4 regions of the Shewanella sp. SP1S1-7 genome follow, and region 3 is predicted to be linked to each of the others. Evidence: predicted binding sites of a transcription regulator. Region 3 holds the regulator's gene; each other region holds the start of a gene.
What was found. Region 3 encodes sigma-54, which starts transcription at its own class of promoters, with help from an activator protein. Its sites were predicted from a motif close to GTTGGCACGNNNNTNGNNT; they were not measured.
Positions count from the first base shown of each region.

Region 1: a site for sigma-54 is predicted at 1,799-1,817, ahead of hmpA (NO-inducible flavohemoprotein). Genes of this name have one in related genera too.
Region 2: a site for sigma-54 is predicted at 4,565-4,583, ahead of glnA (glutamate--ammonia ligase). Genes of this name have one in related genera too.
Region 4: a site for sigma-54 is predicted at 2,164-2,182, ahead of Q4Q49_RS16985 (YccF domain-containing protein). Genes of this name have one in related genera too.

Region 1 covers NZ_JAUOEU010000005.1:8,449-16,099, forward strand. The annotation lists gene Q4Q49_RS05705 (methyl-accepting chemotaxis protein) at 8-1,633, shown strand; gene hmpA (NO-inducible flavohemoprotein) at 1,893-3,086, shown strand; gene Q4Q49_RS05715 (pseudouridine synthase) at 3,213-3,920, opposite strand; gene Q4Q49_RS05720 (TPR end-of-group domain-containing protein) at 4,082-5,008, shown strand; gene Q4Q49_RS05725 (metalloregulator ArsR/SmtB family transcription factor) at 5,114-5,737, opposite strand; gene Q4Q49_RS05730 (NAD(P)H-dependent oxidoreductase) at 5,885-6,499, shown strand; gene Q4Q49_RS05735 (VOC family protein) at 6,556-6,972, shown strand; gene Q4Q49_RS05740 (DUF1971 domain-containing protein) at 7,059-7,397, opposite strand.
Region 2 covers NZ_JAUOEU010000044.1:12,499-20,149, forward strand. The annotation lists gene Q4Q49_RS20955 (LTA synthase family protein) at 1-1,242, shown strand, start outside; gene typA (translational GTPase TypA) at 1,825-3,636, opposite strand; gene glnA (glutamate--ammonia ligase) at 4,671-6,080, shown strand; gene Q4Q49_RS20970 (hypothetical protein) at 6,405-7,277, opposite strand; gene Q4Q49_RS20975 (hypothetical protein) at 7,460-7,651, opposite strand, start outside.
Region 3 covers NZ_JAUOEU010000010.1:126,285-133,935, forward strand. The annotation lists gene lptA (lipopolysaccharide transport periplasmic protein LptA) at 1-312, shown strand, start outside; gene lptB (LPS export ABC transporter ATP-binding protein) at 309-1,040, shown strand; gene Q4Q49_RS10515 (RNA polymerase factor sigma-54) at 1,148-2,626, shown strand; gene hpf (ribosome hibernation promoting factor) at 2,655-2,942, shown strand; gene ptsN (PTS IIA-like nitrogen regulatory protein PtsN) at 2,945-3,388, shown strand; gene rapZ (RNase adapter RapZ) at 3,385-4,239, shown strand; gene Q4Q49_RS10535 (HPr family phosphocarrier protein) at 4,226-4,501, shown strand; gene mgtE (magnesium transporter) at 4,842-6,206, shown strand; gene Q4Q49_RS10545 (molybdate ABC transporter substrate-binding protein) at 6,286-7,122, opposite strand; gene Q4Q49_RS10550 (OmpA family protein) at 7,388-7,651, opposite strand, start outside.
Region 4 covers NZ_JAUOEU010000025.1:21,614-29,264, forward strand. The annotation lists gene Q4Q49_RS16975 (M14 family zinc carboxypeptidase) at 1-724, shown strand, start outside; gene Q4Q49_RS16980 (alpha/beta hydrolase) at 721-1,677, shown strand; gene Q4Q49_RS16985 (YccF domain-containing protein) at 1,667-2,074, opposite strand; gene Q4Q49_RS16990 (pyridoxal-phosphate dependent enzyme) at 2,360-3,358, shown strand; gene Q4Q49_RS16995 (NrtR DNA-binding winged helix domain-containing protein) at 3,471-4,184, shown strand; gene prs (ribose-phosphate diphosphokinase) at 4,468-5,373, shown strand; gene Q4Q49_RS17005 (nicotinate phosphoribosyltransferase) at 5,384-6,856, shown strand; gene Q4Q49_RS17010 (hypothetical protein) at 7,029-7,289, opposite strand; gene Q4Q49_RS17015 (hypothetical protein) at 7,600-7,651, opposite strand, start outside.

The sequences.
Region 1 (7,651 bases), on a different contig from region 3:
ATCCCATATGAACGGTCTACAAATAAAACAAAAAATGTTTATCGGCATTTTGGTCCCCCTTGCAATGTTACTGACGATTGGTTTTCTCGCCATTAATATGATGGGCAACATTGAGTCGGGTGTTGAACGCATCTATAACGACAGAGTGGTGCCGCTGGATGATTTAAAAGTGATTGCCGATAAGTATGCGGTCGATGTTATCGATGCGGTCAATAAGGCGAACGCGGGTGGTTTCACCGCCTCGCAAGCGGCTGAAGCGCTAGACAGTGCCAAATCGACTATTACTCAACATTGGCAAAAATACCTATCTACCGAGCTTACCTCAGAAGAATCCCGACTCGTAAAACAAGCCGAAGTGCTGTTCTCCCCCGCGAATCAACAGATTGATACCCTGGTCTCGCGCTTAAGAGGATTAAACGGCGATGTTTCAAGCCAACTCTCAGCCAATATCCTGCCGCTGTACCAAGCGATCGATCCTATCAGCAACCAAATATCTGAACTGATTGCACTGCAAATCCGCGTAGCAGGCGAAGAAAAAGATCGTGTAAATGCCATTTATCAATCTTCAATCACTATTTTTGTGGCATTAGCCTGTGCCGCCATGATCATCAGTATTGTGATTGGACTCTGGGTCAATCGCAGCGTGATGAATCCCATTAATGACATCCTCGGTAAATTGAAGATGATCCATCAAGACTCTGATCTCACCGTCAGATTCACCACTTTTAATCACGATGAGCTAGGGCAAATATCCACGAGCCTCACCCAAGTGATTGAACACTTACGGGGCATTCTTCATTCCATTGCCGAGGCGGCAACTACGGTCAACAGTTCGGCAAATGAGTTAAGTAGCTTCACCCAAGCCACCAATAAACGAATGCAACAGCAACAAGCCGAAACGGAGCAGACTGCAACGGCCATGAATGAGATGACGGCCACCGTTGCCGAAGTCGCCCAAAGCGCATCTGCCGCAGCGGATTCAGCCAAAGATGCCGATACCTATGCCGCTAACGGCAATAATATTGTGATGCAATCGATTAGCAGTATGTCGCAGCTTTCTGATCAAATTCAAAAAACGGCGCAGGTCATTGGATTTTTATCTAATGAAAGCCAAAATATCGGCCGCGTTCTCGATGTGATTAAGAGCATTGCCGAACAAACCAATTTACTGGCACTCAATGCCGCCATTGAAGCCGCACGGGCGGGAGAGCAAGGTCGCGGTTTTGCGGTCGTGGCCGATGAAGTGCGCACCCTAGCGCAACGCACTCAAAAATCGACTCAAGAAATTGAGGCCATGATTGCCACCCTACAACAGGGGGTTAAAGAAGCCGTCAGCGCCATGGAAATCGGTATCAATCAAGTAGATGATGCCAACGATAAAGCCAATCAGGCGGGTCAAGCGCTGAAAGAAATTGTCACCTCAGTAGACAGCATCACCGAGCTGAATACCCACATTGCGACCGCCGCTGAAGAGCAAAGTAGCGTTGCCGAGAGTATTAATCGCAGCATTATTGCCATCAGCGATATCGCCGAGCATTCCACAGCTTCGGCGACTGAATTAAGTGAATCTGTGATTAATTTGACTAAGCTCGCCAGCAGCATGCGCAATCAAGTGAGCGCATTTAAGCTCTAATTTAACTCAATCAACCACCAAACGACTGCAACCATTTTTGCTGTTGCAGTCAAACTCCTTTATTCACATCATCTGTAACCCATTGAAATAAAATATCCGTTTCATCATTTCTCGATTTAATTTCTCCTTTTATTGAACACTTCAAATGAACTCAGCCTCGTTATCGATAGCACGGATAGCGATAATCTCTATTGATCCAAATCAAATAGATCTTTAAACTCATTAAACATTCATAATATTTACACGTTAAGGATTTTCTATGTTGGACAGCCGTACAATCCAAGTTATCAAGAGCACTATTCCCTTACTCGAATCTGCAGGCCCTGCGCTGACGACCCATTTTTATCAACGCATGTTCAAACATAATCCTGAATTGAAAGATGTGTTCAATTTGGCGCACCAACATTCTGGTGGTCAGCCTGTAGCCCTGTTCAATGCCGTCGCAGCCTATGCAAAAAATATCGAAAACTTAGCGGTACTGAGTTCAACGGTTGAGCGCATTGCCCAAAAACATACGGGATTTCTGATCAAACCTGAGCAGTATGCGATCGTCGGCAGCCATTTATTGGCAACGCTTAAAGAATTAGGGGGCGATGCGGTAACAGAAGAAGTGTTAGAAGCTTGGGCACAGGCCTATGGATTTTTAGCCAACATCTTTATTCAGCGAGAAGCACAGATTTATCAAGCGTATGCAGAGCAAGATGGTGGCTGGTTGGGCGAGCGTCAGTTTGTCATTAGCGCGAAAAATACCGAGTCAGCAGTCATCACCTCCTTCATATTGACGCCCGAAGATGGCAAGCCCGTTAAAGATTTTATCCCTGGTCAGTATTTAAGTTTGAAGCTAACACACCCGAATTTGGCATATGAAGAAATCCGCCAATATTCCTTATCCGATGCGCCCAATGGCACCAGCTACCGCATCAGTGTGAAACGCGAACTCGGCGGACAAGTGTCGAACCTGCTGCATGATGCGATACACGTCGGCGACAAAATCGCGGTGATGCCACCCGCGGGAGACTTTACCCTAGAAGTCGCGGCGGACACCCCCGTAGTGCTCATTTCGGCTGGTGTAGGCCAAACACCGATGAAAAGTATGCTCAATCAATTACTCAAGCTGCAGCATCCCAGCACTATCACTTGGCTGCATGCCTGTGAGCAAGGCGCCGTACACGGGTTCAAACAGGCTATCTACGCCAAGCGCCAGCAACATCATAATCTGACAAGTCATGTTTGGTATCGTGAGCCAGCCCCAACCGATAAGTTGGGTGATGATTATGATTTCGAAGGGCAAATGGAGTTAAGTAAAGTCGCCGAACAGTTGCTTCCCCACGCACGTTATTATTTCTGCGGCCCCATTGGATTCATGTCAGCCATCAAGCAACAACTACTCGCTCTGGGTGTCGCGGCTGAAAGCATGCACTATGAAGTGTTCGGCCCTCACGCCGATCTTTAATGGCATGACACGGGCTTGAGAAGATTCACGCTCAGGTCCGTTTTTATGCTTAGCTTTCATTGTTAGCATGGCAAACAATAACGACAAGAACGATGAATGCTTGATGCACTTTTCTGTTCATCATTTTTAACGGATAGAAGCAACTTCAGCGGCAGTGAGCGCGCGACTTTCACCCGGAGCCAGCTTTTCATCGAGCACAATATCGCCTATCGATAATCGATGCAGGCCAACAACCGGATTGCGGAACCGACCAAACATCCGTTTGATTTGATGATACTTACCTTCATGTAAAGTCACTTCAGCCACGTTATCAGCGAGGATAACCAGCTTAGCGGGTTGGGTTGTAATATCTTCAAAGCCAAAATACATCCCTTCGGCAAATGCAGCGATGTATTCTTCAGTTATGGGATTAGCTAAGGTAACCCGATACACTTTGTCGACCTTGTGTGTAGGTGACATCAGCGCATCAGACCAGCGGCTGTCATTGGTTAATAACAACAAACCCGAAGAGTTTAAATCTAATCTGCCGGCAATATGCAACTCATCACGGGCTTCGCAATCAAGCAAATCAATCACTGTTTTATGCTGAGTATCTTTGGTAGCACTCACCACTCCAATCGGCTTGTGAAGCATCACATAGACGGGCGCATTGGCCTGCAGTATTTGCTCATCGAGTTGGATGTGGGAAAACTCATCCACTTGCCTATCCATATCTTTCACTATCAATCCATCGACGCACACACGGCCCGATAATAGCAGTTCACGCACCGCTTTACGGTGAGTGTGTAACTGGGTACAAAGATAACGATCGAGTCGGCCGCGCTTAGATTGCATAACACCACAAATGACGAAATATGAATGAGATAGCCATTCTAGCAGGATGCAAGTTCGGCTCATAGCGAGCCGAACTAGAGGGTTATAACAAAGACTATTCTGGGCTAAATTGGATCGAACGAGGTAAAATTTGTTAAGCTAGGCGCTCAATTCATCTTACTGTGAGTGGTTACCGCATCAAAAACTTATCCGCAAGTCCCGCTTTAATACGTTCGAACCTGCTATTTTTAGCCTTGTTTTTAGTGACGCTAGCGAGCTCTTTTTTCGCCCAAGCGAACGATACAGTTAATCCTCCTGAAGCGGCTCGCCCCTCCGCTATCCATGATAAACCGCTGGTCGAGCGTTATGTCCTCGATGAACTTAAATCCCTCAGACACGATCAACAGGATCTAGAGCGTCGTCTCACCATCGACATCACCGACCGCGAACTCGCCGTAGCCGACAAATCGATGAACTACGCCAATGTCACTGTAACTTACTTCTTCTACATCATCGCGGGTGTCGCCTCGTTAGTCGCCTTTATCGGTTGGCAATCCCTGCGAGAAATCAAAACGCACACCGCCAAACTGGCTGCTAACCAGCTGCAAAGTATTGCCGAACAATACGAAGAAAAGTTCAAAGTACTTGAGCAAGAACTCAAGCGTAAGAGCCGTACTATCACGGACAATAATCGCGAGATTGAGATCATCAATGAAATCCATAACCTCTGGCTACGGGCGCAAAGTGCACAAACGCCAGAGCAGAAAATTGAAGTCTATGATGAAATTCTCACGATTCGACCAGGGGATTTAGAAGCGCTGACCTACAAGGCCGACGCCGCAATGGAAATGCGCGAATTTAACTGGGCACAAAGCCTGTGTAATCGCGTTCTGGAAGTTGATCCAACAAACGCTCACGCTTTTTATCAAAGAGCTTGTGCCTTTGCTTGCTTAGGGGTTGAAGATAGAGCGATTTCTGATTTAGAGCGCGCCATTCATAACAGCGCATCCTTCAAGGAACTGGCCTTAGATGAGGCGGATTTCTCACAACTTAAAGGACATGCTCGTTTCGAAACGTTATTGGCCTATCACGAACCTGAAAAGCTCTAAGCGACTAAGTTCTAAGCTGCGCACTAACGCTTGATATATAGCGTTGGCGCTCAGTGGCGTTTTATCCTAAAGATAAAGCGCCATAATTGAGCGGCTTAAGTCCCACTAGTGAGAAATAGCCTCAATCTTATATGCACAGCGGCGTGCACCTTCGATGATATGTTCTTCGCGGCTCACCACCGCGATATCGGCGAATAACTGCTGGAAAAGTTGCAACTCTGAGCGACAAAAGTTCAAACACTTAGTCGCTGCGGCGCAGATAGGACAATGATTTTCGAGTAAAAAATACACGCCATCTACCTGTTCCATCGTCGCCATATAACCTTCGTTCGAACGTAATTTCGCAAGGATGGCCAAACGTGTCGGAATATCTGTCGCCCCTTCCATAGCGGCACGATATTGGGTTAACGCACTTTGCTCCCTGTAATCAATAAGCTTATCCAAGCCTTGGTCGCCAAAGATCATTTTCACCGAATCAATAAGCTGCACCGTCAATTCCTCATGGCGATCGGCAAAGTGACTGCGGCTCTGTTCAGTTAATCTCCAGTAACGCGTTGGGCGACCACGACCTTCAACTCTATCTTCGATGTCCACATCGCCTGCGTCTTCCAAAGCTTGAAGATGTTGACGTACGCCCATAGTCGTTAACGCCAATTCCTCAGCTAAGGTTTTAGCGGTAAGTGGGCCATGTAACTTGAGCAATTGAATAATCTTATCAGTGGTTTTCATCTGAACTCTCCGATGGTAGCCAGCGCATTATCTCCGATCCAGTACCGCTTTAATAGATTAAATAAACTTTTTTATTTACTTTATCCTTTACAAGATTAAATAAAGTAATTACCTTATAAATAATTTATAAACAAATAGGTTTACTTAATGAAGTTACTCATCATCAGCACCAGCCAAAGACCCGACTCCCAAAGTGCTAAAGTCGGTCGTTATATTGCCGAAAGCAGTTTCTCATCTCCCCATGCCATGGGTTACGCCAGCATACATCACTTAGAGTTATGCCAATTTAACCTGCCATTTTGGGATGGAGAGGAAGACAATAAGGGGGAGCACTGGCCCGAAATAGAACAAAGCGTCGATGAAGCCGATGCGCTGGTGCTTATCACCCCTGAATGGGGCGGCATGGCATCACCACTACTGAAGAACTTTTTATTGATGTGTACTCGCGAAGAAACCGCCCATAAACCGGCACTGTTAATTTCTGTTTCAAGCGGAATTGGCGGTACTTATCCCATCGTTGAAGTGAAGATGAATGCACTCAAAAACAATAAATTAGTGCCCATTCCCGATCACTTGATCATCCGCAATGTTAGCAATGTACTCAATACCGTTCCCGAAGGTGCTCGAGATATCGCACTCAGGGAAAGAGTGCAGTACAGCTTGTATATGCTGCATCAATACGCCCAAGCATTAGCGCCCATTCGTCAACAACATGCCGGACAAGCGTACCCAAAGCAGCAGGAATACTGTTACGGTATGTAGGCGGCTTGAGATTTTAACCACCAGCAACAGACTAAAATCATTACAAGGAACGCATTATGATTCATTTAGAGCATATCAACTTAGTCGTAGACGACATCCCCGCAGCACTGCGCTTTTATCAAGCGGCTTTTCCCCACTGGCGTGTTCGTGGTGGCGATAAAGGCACTTGGTACGGCAAACCTCGCAATTGGATTCATTTTGGCGATGATTATCAATACATTGCTTTTAGTGACAATGGTGAGGGAGAAAACCGAGATTTAACGGGTCATCAAATTGGACTGGCGCATTTTGCCTTTGTCACCGACAACTTAGATGCTGTGATAGCAAGATTGACCCAAGCAGGCTTCCCGATTGCCAAAGATGGCATGGAAGATCCCTATCGGCGTAATATTTACTTCTTTGACGCCCATGGTTTTGAAGTGGAATTTGTCGAGTATTTGACTGATATTCCGGCGGAGCGAAATCGCTATTAACGGTATTAGCGTAAGTCGTTATTAAAAAAAGTGGTCAACTGCAGCCGCGAACCGTGCGAATTGAACTGAGTGCTAGATGCTAAGCACTATTCACTTCGCTCGGATTGTTGCTGTGCCACTATGGCCGAATCCTTATGGGCATAAAAGTGAAGTCTGAACTGGGTATCTTCGCTCAGCAGCTCCACTTTATGCCAATACTCAGGATGAGAAATGGCCGTCTCACCGGCGCGAATGATGATTTCTTTATCTAACTCGCCTCTACTGCCCGTATAGCCATAGAACTTTAAGCTGCCCGTTAGCACTTGGATCTGCCCATACACGCCAGCCTTAGTATTGTGCATGTGCAGCAACATTTTAGGGACGTTGTCACGACTGAAAACCGGCGTTGATTTGTAATTAACAAAATCTTTAGGGACTAAGGCCATTATGCTTTCGCACTCCTTGAGGGACTCATGGGGATCGAATAACGCTGACGTCAAGACTAATATAGCCGTTGCAGCATTTCTGTCCAACTCCCAGTGTTAGCTTTATCGAAGAGATAATCCCAACATTGGCCTAGGACGCGACGCCGCACTTACCTATACTCACGCGAGCGATCTTAGCGCTTTAGACATTAGCAACTTTATGCATTAGTGGCTTTATGAATTAGTGACTTTAGTTACTTTCATCACTGTTATCG
Region 2 (7,651 bases), on a different contig from region 3:
ATTTATACAGGTGGCAAAGGAACTACTCAAAACTTCAAGCGTACTGATTATAAATTCTTTAATTCCGAAGAGCTTAAACAACAGCTAAATAAGACAGAAGATGAAGCATATAAATATCCATACGTAAGCCAATTCTCAGAGAATACACCTAATGGCCGAAATTTAGTTATCATTTTGGTAGAAGCGTTAAGCTATGCTTATATAGATGGATTATCGGGTTCAGACTATAAAGTCACACCATTTTTAGATGAACTGTCAAAAAAAGCTGAGGTTTATGATAATTTCTATGCTGTTGCTCAACGCAGTAACTTAGGTGTTCAAGCGAGCTTGTTTGGCATACCTCCCCTTGAGAGTGTTGGTTATATCGGAGGAGGACTGGAATTATCACGCCTTACAAAAATTGGTAATATTGCTCAAGCTCATGGCTACCAAACCCAAATGCTGCAAAGCTCAAAACGTGACTCGATTCGTTTAGATTCGATAGCCAACTATGCTGGTTTTCAGCAATATCTTGGACGTAGTGATATCCCAATAACACGAACTGACTACCCCGATCCTGATGGCGCACAGTTTGGTTGGGATTATGAGATGTTGATGAAAACACTCGAATTAGCAAACGAAAAAACTAAGCCATTTATTAGTTTTTCGTTTACAGGTACCACCCATATGCCATATGTAGAAACACCGAAGCATTTACAGGTTTATCCATATGGACAAGATACATTCACCGATTTTTTGAATACTGTTAGATATACAGATGAATCTCTTAAAGCATTTTTTGCGGAAGCATCAAAACAGGACTGGTACGAAAATACAACCTTTATGATTTTGGCAGATCACACTTTGTTCAAAACGAAAACGCCGGGCTTAGAAAGCGCATTCCATATTCCGTTATGGATTTATCGTCCTGGGCAAAATATTCCCCCTAAACGACATAAAATACTCGCAAGCCAATTAGATATTTTACCTACCGCTTTTGATTTGCTCGGATTTAATGACGAGTTTGCATCAGTTGGTCGCTCTCTTTATAGGGAACGAAAACCCTATAGTATTGTAGTAAAAGGCGACTTGCTTGGCGCATTTACCAACTCAGGTAGTTTTTTAATCGCTGGAGATAAAATCATATCTGAGAATGAAAGTGTAGACTTTATTGAGAATCAGGCACCTAAGTATGCAGAACAGCTAAAGCTTGAATTTCAACTCTCACAGCAAGCAGTTTTGAACAATACTTGGGTTAAATAGCATCAAAGCACTGCCAATCTAACGAAGCACACTGCAGATAATGGTTTATATCACTATCTGCAGTTTTTAATGTATACACCAGAATATTGATTACAGTTAGTAAATCACTCAATCTTATCGCTGATACTATTCCTATGCGAATATCAGATAAATGGTTTTATAGCTAACCCTATACAGCCAGACCGACAGCAACTGATCCGTTCACTTTTTGACGAATATATTAAAATTTATTCCTTCCACGATGACAGGCTAAGCCGTCGCTTTAGTAAGAACTTTATCTGCTACCCAGGAAGTTACTGACAGGGAAAAATGCCTGCTGTTCACTCGACAATGAATTTGCACAAGACCTAAGCGGAACCATACTAAATGTTAGATCTCTCCTTACAAAATCTTGCCGCAATTGCGTATGGAGAATCGATAAGGAGTAATACAAGATCTCAAGATTCAGAAGTTTGAATTAATCGCCGGCATACCCATGACCAAATCAGCCCCAACAAAAAGCCCCGCATAGTTTCCTATGCAGGGCTTTTTAAACCGATTGACTCACCTTAAGGGTGTGCCACCTGAATCAACAGGCTGGCATTAACCGCGGTTAAAGCGCTTACGATCGTTTTCAGTCAAGTGTCTCTTACGAACACGAATGCTCTTAGGTGTTACTTCAACCAATTCGTCATCATCGATGAACTCAAGCGCTTGCTCAAGTGTCATTGTGATTGGCGTAGTCAGCACTTGCGCTTCGTCAGTACCTGAAGCACGCATGTTGGTCAGCTGCTTACCTTTCAGACAGTTAACTGTCAGATCGTTTGAGCGAGCATGGATACCAACTACTTGGCCTTCGTATACTTCAGCAGCGTGGCCAATAAAGAGACGGCCGCGGTCTTGTAGACCGAACAGTGCGAATGTCAGAGCCTTACCTGTCGCGTTAGAAATCAATACGCCGTTAGCGCGTTGACCGATATCGCCACCTTTGTGTGGACCGTAATGGTCGAATGAGTGGTAAATTAGACCTGTACCAGAAGTCGCTGTTAAGAATTCAGTTTGGAAACCGATTAAACCGCGGCTTGGGATAATAAAGTCGATACGTACACGACCTTTACCATCAAGCTGCATGTCTTTCATTTCAGCTTTACGGGTACCTAACTTCTCGATCACTGTGCCTTGATCTTCTTCTTCAACGTCAACAGTTAACGTTTCGAATGGCTCACACAATTCACCGTCGATGGTTTTCAGAATAACTTCTGGACGTGATACAGCTAACTCATAACCTTCACGACGCATGTTTTCAATCAGGATTGATAAATGCAATTCACCACGGCCTGATACGCGGAAGCGATCTGGACTTTCAGTTTCTTCAACACGCAGTGCCACGTTGTGGACCAATTCTTGTTGTAAACGCTCAAGAATATTACGTGAAGTCACATACTTACCTTCTTTACCCGCAAAAGGTGAAGTGTTGACTTGGAACGTCATGGTCAGAGTTGGTTCATCAACTGATAATGGCGGTAATGCTTCTACAGCGCCAGCAGCACAGACAGTGTCAGAAATTTTCAACTCACCTAAACCAGTGATAGCAACGATATCGCCTGCGTTAGCAACTTCAACTTCAGTACGCTCTAGACCCATGTAACCTAATACTTGGCCCATTTTACCGTTACGGGTTTTGCCATCAGCACCAACAATAGTGACTTGTTGGTTAGTTTTGATGCTACCACGCTTGATACGGCCGATACCGATAACACCCACGTATGAGTTGTAATCCAGCTGCGAAATTTGCATCTGGAAACTACCTTCTGAGTCAGCATCAGGGAATGATACTTTTTCAACGATAGTTTGGAACAGCGGCGTCATGTCTTCACTTGCAACATCTGGATCTAAAGTTGCAAAACCGTTTAACGCTGAAGCGTAAACGATTGGGAAATCTAACTGCTCGTCAGTAGCGCCTAAGTTATCGAACAGGTCGAATACTTGGTCGATAACCCAATCTGGGCGTGCACCTGGACGGTCAATTTTGTTGATAACAACGATTGGCTTTAAGCCTTGAGCAAACGCTTTCTTCGTTACGAAGCGAGTTTGTGGCATTGGACCGTCAACGGCATCAACTAGCAATAATACTGAGTCAACCATAGACAGAACACGCTCAACCTCACCACCGAAATCGGCGTGGCCTGGGGTATCAACGATGTTAATACGGTAGTCGTTCCACTTGATGGCAGTATTCTTTGCCAGAATCGTGATCCCACGTTCCTTTTCAAGATCGTTGGAGTCCATCACCCGCTCAGTAGCTTCTCCTCGGGTTGCAAGGGTGCCTGACTGTGACAGCAACTTGTCTACCAGGGTCGTTTTGCCATGGTCAACGTGTGCAATAATGGCGATGTTACGTAAATTCTCTAGCACGGATAAACCTCTTACCATCAAACAAAAATAGGGATATTTCAGTAATTCGTTATGGCGATCTAGCTCGATCCGCCACAATAAAAAGCGTGCCATTCTACTCCAGAGCGGCCTTGGCGCACAGGATTATTTTTGAACACTTATAAAACAATCCGCCAATCCTTGGCTAATTCCTGCCAATATTCCATTGAGTGAAATCCGCTAATGCCACAGTTAAAGCACTGTTCAATTGCCATATTCGTAGGAAAAATCAGAGTTAAGCAGCTGAATTTCCTATTTTTCATAATCTAGACGCAAAGCATTTCTGCTGATTTAAACATCAATCAAATTGATGTTTCCACGACAAAATCATCTCGACATGAAACAGCAATAATTTCTAGCGCAGATTTAACTGGGCGTTGATATTGGCATTTATGACCGCGAAAACTGAATGCCTTTAAGACTGACTTCATTGTCACGCTATACCTTTATTACGCATCACTGATTTCACTTGGCCTGTGAACAGCAAAGACATTTCGTACATGAGAACGAACTCTTTCCTAATAATATGATAATAAACCACTATTGAATTGAGAATGCATGGCATAGTTGAACAAACTAGCGTGGTTTTATGACAACTATGCGGCAGTGAAATAGCCCAGAGAAATAGTCCAGTTCTGTGCTGAAAAGATGTGCTAGATTCAGTGCTGCTGTCCTTGATGTAGCCCCTGTGAGCCAAGGCGCGATTGCCATCTCACTGCCACATAAGCGATGCATACTAGTGCTTTGAACCTTATGCTTTGAAACTTATGCTTTGCATGAATCAATTCAGTGCGCACCAAAATGGATGAATGCACCAAAATGCCTCAGTCAATAGCACCAAAGTGGTGCAAACGAGAATCCAATTAAGTGCAGTAAAGATTTTAAACCATGTTAATCAGTAGTTTAAATTATTGGCATGGATATCGCTATATAGCTCGTAAGTTTGGCTCAAGATAAATCACTTGAGTTAAAAGATTATAGAAGGGGCATCCCTTTACCCTACCGGAGGCTTGAGAATGTCAGTTGAATCAGTTTTAAAGCAACTTGAAGAATTAGAAGTTAAGTTCGTTGATTTACGTTTTACCGACACTAAAGGTAAAGAGCAGCACGTATCTATTCCTTCTCATCAGGTAGATGCTGATTTCTTCGAAGACGGCAAAATGTTTGACGGTTCTTCTATCGCAGGTTGGAAGGGTATTAACGAATCAGACATGGTACTGATGCCAGATCCAACGACATTCGTACTGGATCCTTTCACCGAAGAAACCACAGCGCTGATCCGTTGTGACATTCTTGAACCCGGTACAATGACAGGGTACGACCGTGACCCACGTTCAATCGCTAAAAAAGCAGAAGCTTACCTGATCTCTACTGGTATCGCAGATACTGTATTGATTGGACCAGAACCAGAATTCTTCCTATTTGACGATGTCCGTTTCGGTACTGACATGTCAGGTTGTTTCGTTAAGATCGACGCTAAAGAAGCGGCATGGAACTCAGCGACTAGCTACGAAGGCGGCAACACTGGTCACCGTCCATTTGTTAAAGGCGGTTACTTCCCAGTTGCACCGGTTGACTCATCACAAGACCTACGTAGCGCTATGTGTTTAGTGCTCGAAGAAATGGGCCAAGTGGTTGAAGCGCATCACCACGAAGTGGCGACTGCAGGTCAAAACGAAATCGCTACTCGCTTCAATACTTTGACTAAGAAAGCGGATGAAATCCAAATTCTGAAGTACGTAGTGCACAACATGGCACACGCTTACGGCAAGACGGCGACTTTCATGCCTAAACCCATCGTTGGTGACAATGGTAGCGGCATGCACGTTCACCAATCTCTGGCGAAAGACGGTGTTAACTTGTTCGCTGGCGACAAATACGCAGGTTTAAGTGAAACTGCTCTGTACTACATAGGTGGTATCATTAAGCACGCTCGCGCGCTGAACGCTTTCACTAACCCAAGCACTAACTCTTACAAGCGTTTAGTGCCACACTTTGAAGCACCTGTTATGTTGGCCTACTCTGCCCGTAACCGCTCTGCATCAATCCGTATTCCAGTGGTACCAAGCCCTAAAGGCCGTCGTATCGAAGCGCGTTTCCCAGATCCACATGCCAACCCATACTTAGGTTTCGCAGCGCTGCTGATGGCCGGTCTTGACGGTATCCAAAACAAGATCCACCCAGGTGAAGCGATGGACAAAGATCTGTACGATCTGCCTCCAGAAGAAGCGGCTGAAATCCCACAAGTGGCAACGTCATTAGAAAACGCCCTTGAAAACCTGCAAGCTGACCATGAGTTCCTGACTAAAGGCGGCGTGTTCAGTGAAGATTTCATCCAATCTTATATCGTACTGAAAACAGCAGAAGCTGAGCGCGTAGCACGTACAACTCACCCACTTGAGTTTGAAATGTACTACAGCCTGTAATGGCTAGCGCTATACAAACGGCTCGCTTTATGTAATTGATACAGAAATATAAAAGCCTCGATAGCAACGCTATCGGGGCTTTTTGTATTTTGAAGGTATATACAACTTTTATTCTGATTCAATCATCGCGTTGCTCTCTAAATAGGCATCATCGCCAACCACTCTTTGATCATTCAGAGAAGGCACCCAGACACCGCTGCAACGGCAATAATAGAGATAGATGGTTAAAAACCGATCTAAACTAAACGAGGATGCAGCAGAAAAACCACCTATATAGTCGGAAGTTAACTACCGCGCCATTATTGTTAAGTGTCCACGCTTTATTCAACTAGGCTGGGTATTCTCAGGGGCAAAATCTGCCAGTTGGGCAGGTTCGCCTGACTCAAATGACGCAAATGGTACGCCATCTAACACGCGCTCATTTTTAAATACACGGATTTCAGAATCAGGTAACTGCGTCATCAGCAATGACAAGATAGTGTGCATCTTATCCAATGGGCAATGAAGACGAATACTTGCGCGTAAGCCCATTGTTCGTACATCCGATTGGCAGGCAATAAATGGACGATTCCGCGTTACCTTAATCAAATGACGATGCCCATTTTTTATAGGACTCTCGTAAGTTGTCTCTACATTTTTAAAACCAGTAAAGAAAAATGCCCCCAGAGCCATTCCACCTACACCAACCAGCGCTGCTGGGCCTAAAAAGGCCACCCCGACAATACAAACCACCACCCCAAACCAAGCCAGCCCCCGCACTACCGCATAGGCTGCATCCGGAATAGCATCATGATAGGTGGTAACTAACCCCTCGGTGGTGAGCCGATAATGGTACTGTTTGTCTGCAAACCAGAGGTAACGAGCAGATAAGCACATAATTAAAGCCATGATGATTAACCCTATACCCAAGCTAGTATCGCCAGATAGCAAATAGCACCCTATAAGTGCTAAGCAACCACACGGGATCAGGAAGGTTAACCAAAATAGACCATAGACAGTCGCCACCCGAATATCCCACTCATAAAGCGTGGGCGCCTCACGCACCCGCTGCTGACGTAGCTTATTGAGCCGGCTTTGCTCCTCTTGGGGTAATTGCAGGTACTCAGTGCGCGGCAGGTCTTCATACCGACTGTCGTCCAACAGTTTTGTCTCTTGCTCTGTCGACGCCAACTGCAGCGGCGCTGCTCTCTTATTCATATAGCTATTCCTTTGCTGTGCCCACGGACTGCACGGTCATCGTTAACCTATCCACACAGCTCGTACTTAATGTCTTCTCACTCTTGACGATCTTGCCGCTATAAGGCCTGTTAGCATCTTGGTGGCAAAGCTGCCACTGATGACACCGAATCTCACGCCAATAACAGGCGCGAAAGAAAGCGTTAGACGGCATGGGTATTCTCAGGGGCGAAATCTGACAGTTGGGCAGGTTCGCCTGACTCAAATGACGCAAATGGTACGCCATCTAACACGCGCTCATTTTTAAATACACGGATTTCAGAATCAGGTAACTGCGTCATCAGTAATGATAAGATGGTGTGCATCTTATCCAATGGGCAATGAAGACGAATGCT
Region 3 (7,651 bases):
ACTGGTAACCCAGCAACTTACAGCCAAGTGTTAGACGATGGCCGTCCAGCCTCGGCGAGCGCGAAAGAAATTCGTTACGATATGGCAAGCCGTACCCTGACACTGAAAGGCCAAGCTTCGTTAGATCAAGCAGGTAGCCAAGTGACGGGTAATGTGATCCGCTATAACATCATCCAGCAAAAATTGATTGCAGAAAGCACTGGTAATGGTGACGATCGCGTGATCACTATTATTCAGCCTGAAAGCTATCAAGATGATGCCAAACCAGACGCGCCAGCGGATAGACCTGTGAAAAAGCAGGACTCTAAATGACCCAAATCACCCTAAGAGCACAAAATCTGGCAAAGAGTTATAAGAGTCGCCAAGTGGTTAAAGACGTCAGTCTGACGGTCAAAACCGGTCAAGTCGTTGGCCTACTCGGCCCGAACGGCGCGGGTAAAACTACCACCTTTTACATGGTCGTCGGTCTGGTTAAAAGCGATAAAGGCCACATCTTTATCGACGATGATGATTTAACCGCAGATCCTATGCACCTGCGCGCCCGCAAAGGCATAGGTTACTTGCCGCAGGAAGCCAGTATCTTCCGTAAGCTGACCGTCCATGACAACATCATGGCCGTACTGCAAACGCGCAAAGAATTGAAGAAAGAGCAAAGGGAAGAACAACTCGAGCATCTGCTCGAAGAATTCCACATCACCCACATCCGTGACAGCCAAGGCATGTCATTGTCGGGGGGCGAACGTCGCCGTGTCGAAATTGCACGGGCGTTAGCAGCAAATCCTAAGTTCATTTTGCTCGATGAACCCTTTGCTGGTGTCGATCCGATTTCGGTTATCGACATTAAAAAGATTATCGAACAGCTCAAAAGTCGTGGCCTTGGCGTGTTGATCACAGACCACAATGTCCGTGAGACATTAGATGTGTGTGAACATGCCTATATCGTGAGTCACGGAAACTTGATTGCCGAAGGAACACCCGCAGAGATCTTAGACAATCAGCAAGTTAGGGCTGTGTACTTAGGTGAACAATTCAGGCTATAGTTAATCAAGCGGAGCCAATGCAGGCAATTTATGCCACCATTGGACTCCACTCAAGATGATAACAAGCGACCTCATCCAACAATAATAACGTAGGGATCAGCGGTAACATGAAAGCGTCACTCCAGCTCAAACTGGGTCAACAGTTAACCATGACGCCACAATTACAACAGGCCATCCGTCTGTTGCAACTGTCGTCATTAGAACTGCAGCAAGAGATCCAGCAAGCCTTAGATTCTAATCCCCTTCTCGAGCTGGAAGAGGATCAATTCGACGCCACTAAAGACCCTGTAAACCAAACGCTATCCGATACGGATTTCAGTGAATCTAGCACCCTACCGCCAGAAAAAGACAGCTCCACCATAGACACGGCAGAGTCCTTAACCAAAGAATCCATGCCCGACGAACTCCCCATGGACACCACCTGGGATGAAGTGTTCACCGCCTCTCCCAATTCTGGCCCCGGCGGCAGTCGTGAAGACGATATGCCCTTCCAAGGTGAGACCAGTGAAGGCTTGTATGAACACTTAGAATGGCAAAAAAACCTCACACCGTTTTCTGAAACCGATTTAGCCATTGCCACCGCCATTATTGATGCCATCGACGATCAAGGCTATCTCACCCAAAGCACTGACGAAATCCTCGAAGCCATGGGCAATTCTGAGGTTGAGCTCGACGAAGTCGAAGCCGTACTAAAGCGCATTCAACATTTTGATCCCATTGGTGTTGCCGCCCGCGATTTAAGCGAGTGCCTGTTGATCCAACTGTCGCATTTCGCCGCTGACACGCCCAACCTAGAAAACGCCCGCATGCTGATCAAAGATCATTTAGATCTGATCGCAGCCCGCGATTTTAGATTGTTGATGCGTAAGACTAAATTAAAAGAGGATGAGTTAAGAGACGGCATAGCGCTTATCCAAACCCTCAATCCTCGCCCAGGTTTATTGATTACGCCCAACGATGACGAATACGTCATCCCAGATGTGTCAGTGTCGAAGAAAAATGGCCGCTGGGTGGTTGAGCTGAATCCTGACTGCATGCCAAAAATCAATGTAAACCAACATTATGCCTCGATGGCGCGCAGCACTAAAAGCCAAGCCGATAGCCAATTTATTCGTGGTCATCTGCAAGAGGCTAAATGGTTTATCAAGAGTTTAGAGAGCCGTAATGATACCCTGTTGAAGGTGGCGAACTGTATCGTCCAATATCAGCAAGGTTTCTTTGAATACGGTGAAGAAGCCATGAAACCTATGGTGCTGAACGATATTGCCGAAGCGGTAGAAATGCATGAGTCGACCATCTCAAGGGTGACGACACAGAAATACATGCATACCCCTAAGGGACTTTTTGAACTAAAATACTTCTTCTCTAGCCACGTCGGAACTGACGATGGTGGGGAGTGCTCATCCACAGCAATCAGAGCCTTCATTAAGAAACTGGTTGCAGCGGAAAACCAGAAAAAACCATTAAGCGACAGTAAGATGGCACAGCTTCTGGCAGAACAAGGGATCAACGTAGCCCGCAGAACCATTGCGAAGTACCGAGAGGCTATGCTCATTCCGCCTTCTAATCAGCGTAAAAGTTTATAACCTACAGTGGATATCGGAGGACGTTTCTATGCAAATAAACCTGAGTGGACACCATGTCGAAATTACCGAATCGTTACGCGCATATGTAGAAGAAAAGTTTTCAAAACTTGAACGCCATTTCGAACAGATCAATAATGTGCACGTTGTGCTCAATGTCGAGAAAATGCAACAGATTGCCGAAGCGAGAATAAATCTTATCGGTGGTGAAGTTTTTGCTACTTCAGAGCATGCTGACATGTATGCCGCTATAGACGCCCTGATTGACAAGCTTGATCGTCAGGTTATTAAACACAAAGAGAAGTTAACAAAACACTAATAATGGAACTTTGTACCATACTGCGGCCGGAGTGCACTACCTGCGCCACTCCGGGCAGCAAGAAAAAGGTACTGGAACTCATCAGCGACTTAGTCGCTGCCCAGTACCCGACCCTCTCATCTCAAGAGATATTCGAAAGCCTAGTGGCGCGCGAAAAGATGGGGAGCACAGGTATAGGTAACGGCATCGCCATTCCACATGGTCGACTAGCCGATATAGATCAGCCCATTGCCATACTCATTAAGTGTGAAGAGCCGATAGCATTCGATGCTATCGATAAGCAACCTGTTGATATTTTATTTGCACTACTGGTGCCTGCAGACCAATGTCAGCAGCACTTAAGTACCTTGTCTTGCATGGCCGAAAAGCTGAGCGACAAGCAAATATTAAAGCAATTACGCAAGACGCATGATGAAACGGAACTCTATCAGGTAATCACTGGATGAAACTGGTCATAGTGTCGGGCCGCTCAGGCTCAGGCAAATCTGTCGCCCTAAGGGTACTCGAAGATCTCGGCTATTATTGTGTCGATAACCTTCCCTTGCCCTTAATCGGCACTTTGCTTGAGCAACTCAAAGGCAGTAACGATCTCGTCGCCATCAGTGTCGACGTGCGTAACATGCCTGAGCAGGACAAGGTCTTAGTGAAGCAACTGGCGAGCCTGCCTCCTGATACTGAGTTAACCAGCTTCTTCCTCAATTCCAGCGATAAAATTCTGCTCAAGCGTTACAGCGAGACCCGCCGTTTGCACCCTTTGTCGAAGAGCCAAGTCTCTTTGCAAGAAGCGATAAAACTGGAAGGGAAGCTGCTCGAGCCTATGTCAAAACTGGTCGATCATTACATAGATACGTCGAACCTGAATATCTATGATTTAAGCGACCAAGTCAGACAAATTCTGCTCGGCAGCGTCGATAAAGAGTTAGTGATCAACTTCGAGTCCTTTGGCTTTAAGCACGGTATGCCAACCGAAGCCGACTTTATGTTCGATGTGCGCTTCCTGCCTAACCCACACTGGGAACTGGCGCTGCGTCCATTGACAGGCTTAGATGAGCCCGTGGCTGAGTTCTTAAATCGTCAACCACTCGTGAATAAGTTCATCTGGCAAATCGAAAATTTACTGGAAACTTGGCTGCCACATCTCGAGCGCAACAATCGCAGTTATTTAACTGTGGCGATTGGCTGCACGGGTGGGCAACACAGATCGGTTTACGTCGCAGAGCAATTGGCTAAACGCTTTAGTAACGGTAAACATAAAGTTTATGCCCGCCATCGAGAGCTGAATAATGCCAAAGCTTGAACGTCAGATCACCATCTGTAACAAACTGGGATTACATGCCCGTGCCGCCACTAAGTTGGTGGTACTGGCATCCGAGTTTGATGCGACCATCACCTTAATACAAGGCGATAAACAGGCATCCGCCGCCAGCGTGCTCGGCTTATTGATGCTTGAGACTGGCATGGGTAAAACCATTAAACTTATCGCCGAAGGCCCAGATGCTGAGCCCGCACTCGATGCCATTTGTGCCTTAATCGACGCTAAGTTTGACGAAGCCTGTTAGTTTCATTTCATACTCAGTGTTCCACACAGGCACTCAGATTAGTACACATCACACTTAGCACTGCGTATTTGTGCAGTTCACATCTCGTTTCAAAAGCTTGGCGACACATTTGTCGCTCGACGACACGAACCATAGGCGATTACACTAGCGAGCATTACCGCTGACTCACCTTAGTCTTAGCCGCCTTAATCTATGCGTAAAACGCATGACCTATGCCAGAGCGCTCTATCTGTGACTGAAGCATAGTTATCGCGAAGTCACCGCTAAGTCTCAGCCCTGCGCCAAGCAGCGCACTCTCGAACTAATTTGCCGCACAGTGGCGGACAACTATGGAGGACAAATGCCCGTAGATAATTCAGAAAACGATCACACCGGACATAGTCTAGACCAGTTAAACCAAGCGCTTAGCAGTGGCATGTTTGTGCACGTGCGTAACATGCTGCAAAAAATGGCCGCCTCCGATATCGCGCTGATCTTAGAATCCTCACCGCCAAGTGCCAGACAAGTATTGTGGCAGCTCATCGATCAGGAACAAATAGGCGACATACTCGATGAGTTGAGTGAAGAACTCAAAGACCCGCTGATCCGCAGCATGAGCCCTGAGCGAGTCGCGAAAGCGACAGCAAGCATGGACACCGACGATCTCGCCTATATTCTGCGTAGCCTACCCGACGCCGTTTACAAACAGGTGTTGCAGTCGATGACGGAGCAAAATCGCTTGAGGGTAGAACAAGCCCTATCTTATCCAGATGAGACCGCCGGCAGCTTGATGAACACAGATACAGTCACCTTAAGACCCGATGTGAATATCGATGTGGTGCTGCGCTATCTTCGGCAAAGGGGCAACCTACCCGACACCACAGATACCTTATATGTGGTCGACAAACAGGACAAAGTCCTTGGCGGTGTTAGGCTGGCAGATCTGCTGACTTGCGCGCCAAGCACCACAATTCGCAATATCATGGATCCCAATATTCAAAGTATTCCTGTGAGCATGTCCGACAGCGAAGTCGCGCAGAAATTCGAACGCAATGACTGGGTATCGGCACCTGTCGTCGACAGTGATGGTAAGCTGCTCGGGCGTATCACAATCGATGACGTAGTCGATGTTATCCGCGAAGATGCTGAACATTCCATGATGGGTATGGCGGGGATGGACGGAGATGAAGATACCTTTGGTCCTGTACTAAAAAGTACCCTACGTCGCTCGCTCTGGCTCACGATTAACTTATTCGCCGCCCTGCTCGCCTCGTCGGTCAGCAATATGTTTGAAGGCACTATTGAGCAATTTGCCACTATCGCCATCCTAATGACGATTGTCCCTAGCATGGGCGGTGTTGCCGGTAATCAGACCTTAGCGCTCGTGATCCGCGGTATTGCTTTAGGCCATATCGGCCAAAGCAACGCTCGCTGGCTTATCGGTAAAGAGCTATCGATTGGTTTTCTCAATGGTTTGATGTGGTCGATTTTAGTCTTTGTCGCCGTGTGGCTATGGAAGGATGATATGGCACTGGCGGGATTAATTGGTAGCGCCATGCTGATCAACATGACAGTAGCTGGGCTTGCTGGTGCGAGTATTCCATTGATTTTAAAAAGACTTAAAATCGATCCTGCCCTCGCTGGCGGTATGGTGTTAACCACAGTCACTGACGTGGTTGGCCTGTTCGCCTTCCTCGGATTAGCGACGCTCTACCTGATGAACTAACGCTTTAACAGTTTGAGCTAATAACAAAAACGGCACCTCAAAGGTGCCGTTTTTTATCCCGCAGGAAAACTAAAAAAGGCTATTTTACCGGAGGTTGAAAACCATAACTGCTCAGAATCGCTTGACCTTTTGTCGATAGAATAAACTCAGCTAACGGCTTAGCGGCAGTATTAGCGCCTTGTAAAACCAGTAAACCATAGTCGGCACCCACGGCAAGTTCCTGCGGTAAATCGATGATTTGTAAACTCGGCACTTCTTTTTTAGCCAGCACAGCATTAGTGCAATAGGTTAAAAAGATATCCGCTTGCTTGTTTTCCATCACCCAGCCATAGGGGTTGCGATCTTTAGGCGGTTTAACGCTCTCAGGGCCGCCCGTCAGTTGTAATGCCTTGGTCTCTAACGCGGCTTTCGCATTGGGTTTTACCGCTTCGGCCTTAGCAAAAACGGCCCAGGCATAATCACCCGCGGGATCGGCTTTCGGGGTTGAGGTGCCGACTTTAATCTTAGGATCTAACAAGGTATCGAGTAACGTCGAACTCGTCACCTGAACTGTGTCTTGAGCAACAGCGCAGAGTTGATTACGGGCAAACATTTGCACCGCTTCGCCCTGACCCGAATCCACTAATGCCTGTGGATGTTTCATATTCGCCGAGGCAAAGATATCGACTTTCTCGCCCTCTTGAATACGTTTTAACAATAAACCTGAGGGCGCATATTGCGCTACAACACTCATTTGCGACTGTGCTTGATAAGCAGCAATAATATCACTCATCGCAGCCTTTAAACTGCCTGCGGCGCGCAGTTCTATCGGCGCGACTCCTGTGGTCACTTCGGCTTTCATCGGCACTCCTTGTACAGCAGTCACCATGATGACAGGACTTAAACTCAAGGCTACTAACACATTTTTGCTTATCATAGTCATATTCTCCTTTAGGCACTAAAAGTCATTCTTGTGACTTATTCCCATACAGAACGTGAGATCGATAAAGGGATCAAGCTGAAGTCATCCCAAGGTCATTAGCAGTGATATGTTTGTGGTGCAGGTCACTCAAGGTGCGCTTCATAAAGGACAAATTGTCTAATTGAAGCACGGCAAGCTAATCACTCAATTAGCCCACCACTGAAAACAAAAAAGTCGCCCCAGGCGACTTTTTCAGCGAGAACTTTGCGCTTAGACCAGACTATTTACCTGTTGGTATTAGTACGATCTCAACGCGGCGGTTTTGTGCTCGGCCATTTGCATTGGCATTTGATGCAATAGGACTCGCTTCACCCATACCTTTTGATTTTACACGGGCAGAGGCAACACCTTTATTCATCAAGTAATTACCCACTTCGCTAGCCCGGACCTGTGACAGACGTAAATTGTAAGAGTCTGAACCACTGCTGTCGGTATAACCTAATATATTGAGCTGCGTTTTGCTGTATTCCTTGGCCACAACCGC
Region 4 (7,651 bases), on a different contig from region 3:
GGTGAATCCCGTTGGTTTATTTATGGGAACGCGGGGTAATGGCAATCAAGTGGATTTGATGCGTAACGCCCCGATAGAATCCAGCGAAAAAGTCTCCTTTATGGTGGGAGGGCAGCGTTTATCGTCGCGGCTGCCTTGGTATCGCGGCATGGGGGGAATGGAGCTTGAAACCGCTGGCTTAGTTGCCTATGTACAGCAATTGCTGAGCCGCAGCACCAGTTTGATTTCCCTCGATGCTCACTCAGGCTTTGGCTTGAGTGATCATATTTGGTTCCCCTACGCCCATACACGTACCGCCTTCGAAAATGCCAATTATATTTTTCATCTAAAACAATTGTTTGAACAGAGTTATCCCCATCATGGCCATTATCGGCTTGCACCCCAGAGCCAGTTTTATCGCACCCATGGGGATATTTGGGATTACCTCTATCGCCAACATCAAGTGGCCGATCCCCATGCACAGGTACCGTTTCTGCCTTTGACATTAGAGATGGGATCCTGGGCTTGGATAAAGAAAAATCCCAGACAAATATTTAATTTTGCAGGTTTTTTCAATCCGCAGAAAACACATCGTCACCACAGAATTTTACGCAGGCACACAGTGCTGATGCAATTTATGATGGAAGCGGCCTACGCACAATCGTTAGAGCAGTTAACGCCTGAACGTTTGACTGAACTTACTGAGTGCGCGCTGCAGTATTGGTATCGGGAGCCACAGTCATGACAACTTGGGTGTTATTGCGGGGATTAATGCGTGATCAACGCCACTGGAATGGCTTCGATCAGCGACTGCGACAAAAGGGGCTGCGAGTACTGACTCCTGACTTGCTGGGCAATGGAACGCTATCAACCGAGGCCAGTCCGCTTAAGATTGCTGACTATGCCCATGCAGTGTGGCAGCAATTGGATGAGCAGGTACAAGAAGGAGAAGCCATTTACCTTCTCGGTTTGTCTATGGGCGGTATGTTAGCGCTGGAAATGGCGCGTCAGCGACCTTGGCAGATAAGGCATGTATTTGTACTAAACAGCAGTGCGGCAAATTTATCTGCTTGGTATCAAAGATTTAATCCACTGAATGCATTGAAGGCGTTTTTCTTGCGGGCTCGAGGTAAAGCCTTACATCCCATCGAGTCGACGATAGTGCGTTTAACCAGTTTTCGTCATCGGCGAGACTGCAGTTTAATTGCCGAATGGAGTGAATTTCGCCGCCAATCGTCGCCAACTATTCGTAACGCCTGGCGGCAACTGTGGGCGGCTTTTCAATATCAGTGTCCATTGACCGTGGAAGTGCCGATAAGTGTACTCTGTGGCGACCGTGATGCTTTGGTGAGCATGGCATCGAGCAAAGCCTTGGCACAGCACTTTCACACGGATTTGATAGTATTAGCGTATTGCGGTCATGATGCGGCCATTGATGCCCCTGCAAAACTGGCACACTATCTGTTGGCAATTGTGGAGCCGACTAAGCCGCAAGCTGAGGTTCAAGAGGATGATGAACCTGCCCATGCGCAATATGCCCATACTCAATACAGTTGCAACGATTTACTGGAGGAAGAAATGGCTTTTAACGAGGCGATATTTTCAGTATGGGATGAAAAAGCGCTATCCATTCTCCACAGTAAATCATCGGCAATGAACAGCGCTAAGACGGGTAACTCACTACCGATCAGGCTTTAGCCACGACGGTTTGACCTATCGGTGTTAGGCTAAGTAACGCCAATTTAAGATGCTGTATTCCAAAGGGAATACCGATAATAGTCACAAAACAGGCTAGGGCATGGGCTAAGTGGCCTATGGCTAACCAGATTCCAAACAGCAAGAACCAAATAATATTTCCCACCATGCCTAGGGCACCTGTGCCTAAATCGTCACGTCCGGTTAAGTGACGACGGCTGATTTGTTCTTGGCCAAATGGCCAGAAGGTCATTTCACCGATAACAAAGCAGGCGCGGCCAAAGGGAATACCAATAATGCTGATAAAACACAGGATACCTGCGAGCCACCAAGCGAGTCCCATCACAAATCCACCGAGCACAAACCAAGCGATGTTGAATATTAAGCGTAATACTGCCATTGAAAACTCCTTATGTTACTTTTTTAGCCTTTATCGTTAGCTGTAATGAATGCTGTTAGCTTTGATAAACTGAATATATGCCAATGACTAAGCGAGAAACGTGCCAATTATTTTGTTTTAAAAAATCAATGCCTTACATCCACCTGTTTAAGCTTTATTTGTGATTTTCACTAATTCTTCGCTAAATTGCTAATTTCTTAAGAGCAGAAGATCAAAGGTGGCGTTAAACTAGCCATTCCATCCAATGGCTTAAAAGCCAGAGTATTTAATCGTTTGAGTAGCCTGATGTTTGCAAATTCCCCCGTCGATATTTTTGCCTTTGCTGGTCGAGAAATATTTCTAAAACGTGATGATTTATTGCATCCAGCGTTTAGCGGCAATAAAGCACGTAAATTCGGCTACTTTTTAGATCATGAGTTTGCCGGCATCACCAAGGTGATAGGCCATGGCTCACCCTTAGCGAACTCTTTGTATTCCCTATCAACATTGGCCAAGATGAAAGGCTGGCAGTGTGATTTTTATGTTGACCATATTGCCAGTCAGATTGTTAAGCATCCCACGGGGAATTACGCTGCGGCATTGGCAAATGGCGCCAATATTATCGACTTAAGTGAGTTAATGGCGCAAAAGCTGGCGTTTACTCAGTCGCAGGATGAACCTCAGGTTTTATCTGACCTTAATGTTAGTTGTGACCCTGCTTTGCAAACGGGTGGTGCGCGACTGAGTTGCCAAGAGTATATCGAGACTCAAGTACTCGCGAATGAGCCGACGGCGCTTTTTATCCCAGAGGGTGGACGTTGTTCCTACGCTGAATACGGGGTAAATGTATTGGCGCAAGAAATAGTGCAATTTGCGCAGGCGAATGATTTAGTCGATTTAACAGTATTTTTACCGTCGGGGACGGGGACGACGGCGTTATTTTTAAATCAGTACTTTATTCGTCAGCAAACGGCGATTCGCGTCGTGACTTGCGCCGTGGTGGGCGGCGATGATTATTTACGTTTACAATTCTCTATGCTTAATCCAAATACTCTCGAGCATCCACATATCGTGAATGTCGGCAAAAAATATCACTTTGGTAAACTCTACCCTGAATTCTATGCCATGTGGCAGCGGGTTTGTGCCTCAGGAGTTCAGTTTGAATTAATCTACGATCCCTTAGGTTTTATTGTGCTTGAGGATTACTTACAGCGTAGTGAATTAGATCATGTGATGTATTTGCATCAAGGCGGATTATTGGGGAATGAGACTATGTTGCCGCGTTATCAGCGTAAATTTGGCTAAAGTAGCTAAGCCCACGGTGCAGGCTATTTACTTAGTGACGCTAAGACATAATGTGTTTGAAGCTGTGTCATGCCTAAGTTAAGCTTATGATATTGAATGATGGGGAATACTCATGACTGAAGCGGAACATCTTGCCAATTACGATCCTAAGGCTTTCAAGGCTCAGCTACTGACAGTGGATGCCGTATTGTTTACCTACCATGATCAGCAGCTTAAAGTACTCTTAGTGCAACGTTCAAACCATCCTTTTTTAGGTTTGTGGGGATTACCCGGAGGCTTTATAGATGAAAATTGCGATCAATCCTTAGAACAAACCGTATTACGTAAACTGCATGAGAAAACCGCGGTAGTGCCACCTTATATTGAGCAGCTATGCACTGTGGGTAATAGTGGCCGTGATATAAGAGGCTGGTCCGTGACTGTGTGTTACACCGCCTTGATGAGTTATCAAGCCTGCCAAATCCAAATTGATTCAGTGAGTGATGTTAAGTGGTGGCCGTTAGAGGATGTGTTACAGATGCCATTAGCGTTTGATCATCTGCAGTTAATTGAGCAAGCGCGGGAACGCTTAACACAGAAAGCCTTATATTCTTTAGTGCCAGGCTTTGCACTGTCTGAACCTTTTACCTTGCCAGAACTGCAGCATGTACATGAAGTTTTACTGGGTAAGCCTATCCAAGGTAAATCTTTTCGTCGGCGGGTTGAACAGGCCGATTTATTGATCGATACCGGATTGAAGCGCACTGAACGGGGGCGTCCTGCGAATTTATACCGCTTGAAACCCGATACCGCATCGTACCGATTCTTAAGAAATTTAGAATGTTGATCAAAGTCGTTGCAGATTGAAACGCGTTTTCATGGGGCTAATGACAACTGCTTATGTTTTAGGTTTTGATATTACTCAACAGCTTTTTTCCTATTCAGTTACCTAAATTGCATATAGTGTCTAAAAGACACTATATGCAATTTAGGTATATCAATGGCTTTTATTTCGTCATAAATAGTCTAAAAATCAACTTTACATAATAATGTCTTTAAGACACTATTGGTTCTGTAGACAACAAGGGCGCCGTTAATTGCGGTAATCTTGCCATAGACAGGAGGTTAGTATGTCTCAACGTATTCAAGCATCTAAAAGCATTCAAGCGTATCAAGGCACTGTTAACGCTCAACAACTGCAAGCCGATTTTTATCAGTTACCCGCAGCTAGTGATGAGGCTCATTACCGTTTATTTCAATTTGGCGCGGGGGAGAATCATGTTCAACTGCTGGTTCCTCCAGCGAAACGCGTCACACTTTTCTTCGGCTATCGTGGCGATCATTCCATCATGCAGCTCTTGTTGTTAACTGATGCATTACGCCGCAGCGGTGCAGAGCAAATCGATCTGTTACTTCCTTATATGCCGGGCGCCCGCCAAGATAGAGTGTGTAATGTGGGCGAGGCCTTATCGGTAAAAGTCTATGCCAGCCTGATTAATCAGCAGCAATATACTTCAGTCAGCATTTTTGACCCGCACAGCGATGTCACCGCCGCATTGTTAGACCGAGTGCAAGTTATTGACAACCAAAGCTTTGTCGCTGCGATTGCAGCTCAATTATCGGGTGAGCTAGTGTTAGTCTCACCCGATGCGGGGGCGAATAAGAAAGTATTCGGCTTAGCGAAAGCGTTACAGGGAATGCCGGTGATCAGGGCCGATAAGCATCGTGATGTGGTCAATGGTCATATTATCGCTACCGAAGTGTTCTGTGATGATTTATCGGGTAAAACCTGCTTAATCGTCGATGACATTTGTGCTGGTGGCAGAACCTTTATCGAACTTGCCATCAAGTTAAAGCAAAAGGGGGCCCAAAGCGTCATTTTGATCGTGTCACATTATGAAGATAAGGCCAGCGAATCGGCTCTGCGCGAGGTGGGCATCGACAGATTATTTTGTACCGATAGTTTAGGTGTCCCTGCACATATTTCGAGCGAGTTCTGTGATTGTCATGCTGTTTTGAGTTATATGAATCATTAAGGAAAATATTATGTACTTGAATCCCGTTACCGCCATTGATGGCTACAAAGTCGACCACCGTCGTCAGTATCCCGATAATACTCAAGTGATTTTTAGTAACTTGACCGCCCGTAAATCCCGTCGTGGTTATACAGACCAAATGGTGTTTTTTGGCTTGCAGTATTTTATCAAGCATTTCTTGATCGACAGTTGGAACCGTGATTTCTTTCAACAACCCAAAGATCAGGTCATTCGCCAATTCTCCCGCCGTATCAATAACTATCTCGGGCCAAATAATGTCGGTACTCAGCATATTGAGGAGTTGCATGACTTAGATTATTTACCAATAAAAATCATGGCATTACCTGAAGGCTCAGTGTATCCACTAAAAGTGCCTTGCTTGGTTTTGTACAATACCGATGAGCGGTTCTTTTGGTTGACCAATTATCTCGAAACCATCCTTTCCGCGAATGTGTGGGGTATGTGTACCAGTGCTACTACCGCGCTGCAATACCGCAAAATATTTGAGACTTACGCGCTAGAAACCGATGGTGACATCGCATTTGTTGATTGGCAGGGCCATGATTTTAGTTTCCGCGGCATGTATGGTGCAGAGGCTGCGGTAATGAGCGGCGCCGCCCATTTACTCAGTTTTACGGGTACAGATACCATTCCCGCGATTGATTTTCTTGAACAATATTATCTTGCAGACAGTGATAAGGAACTCGTTGGCGGCAGTGTGGCCGCAACGGAGCACAGTGTGATGTGTGCGGGTGGTATGGAGAATGAATTAGAGACGTTCCGCCGTCTGATTGAAGATATTTATCCTAGCGGCATTGTGAGTATCGTTTCTGATTCTTGGGATTTTTGGCAGGTGATGACAGAGTTCACCGTTGCCTTAAAAGACCGTATTCTTGCGCGTGAGGGTAAAGTGGTGTTTAGGCCTGATACGGGTTGTCCGGTGAAGATCATTTGTGGCGATCCACAAGCAGCTGTGGGGAGCCCTGAGTATAAAGGCGCTATCGAGTGTTTGTGGGATGTCTTTGGGGGCAGCACAACTGCCAAAGGTTACAAATTACTCGATAGCCATGTCGGACTGATTTATGGCGATTCAATCACCATTGAGCGGGCTGAAGCCATTTGTGCCGGCTTAAAGGCCAAAGGTTTTGCGTCAACCAATATTGTGTTTGGGATTGGCAGTTTTACCTATCAACACGTGACCCGAGATACCGACGGTTACGCGGTGAAAGCGACCTTTGCGAAAGTTGATGGTAAAGACAGAGAAATATTTAAAGATCCTAAAACCGATGACGGTACTAAAAAATCGGCTAAGGGACTGGTTGCGGTGTTTAAAGATGAGCAAGGGCAATTTTATCTTAAAGATCAAGCGAGCTGGCAAGATGTTAACAATTGCGAGTTTGTCCCCGTATTTGCCGATGGTGAACTCTTAACTGAATATTCTTTGGCAGATATTCGCGCAAGCTTGGCAGAGTCCAGACGTTGAGCCTATAGAATTGTAATTTTTAACGACTATAGACAATAGCTAAGATAAAACTGGCAATGTGATTTTTATCAGGATCATATTGTCAGTTCAGTTCAGTTCAGTTCAGTTATGAATTGATGTTCAGTCGTATAAGTAAAACGCCCCATAAATAGTTAAATGCAAATACAAGCGATTAAGGCAGCAACTGGTTTCGCTTAAGGATTTTATAGGTACGTTGGCCTATCTTTTCGAGGTTTTTTAAATCTTTTAGGCTGGGTATCGCATCTGAATATTGCCAATAGCTGATTTCTGCATCGAGCATTTCAAGCATTTTTTTCGAACAACCTAAACATTGTCCCTGGCACAATTGTGCTTCTTCTAAGTTGAGTGGAATAGTCGCTTTGATCTGGTTTATCAAGCTTTGCATGGCGATTTGGGTATTGGGTTTTGGCATAGAAGAGGTACTTAACAGTATTCATGGGAATGAATATTAGCGGATGCTGCAGTGGAAGTAGGTGATCTAAGCTGGATTTGACTCATTTGACTCATTTGGTTCGGCAGGTATCTGTGTGAGAGAGATACAGCCTGAACCAAATGTGTTCGTCATCATGACGTAAAAAAGGATAGCGTGTTCGTGACATTCGGCTATCAGTTTACTTAAGTGCTCGGTACTGCGAAGAGAATGGAAACCGATTAAATACACTTGAGCAAACGGGGGATAACAGTACTTATTTCTAACTTATCGTCTAATTTATTTTTTTGACTTATTTGTTTGCGGACAATAACCATTTCATAAAGCTGATGGCTTCAGTACGC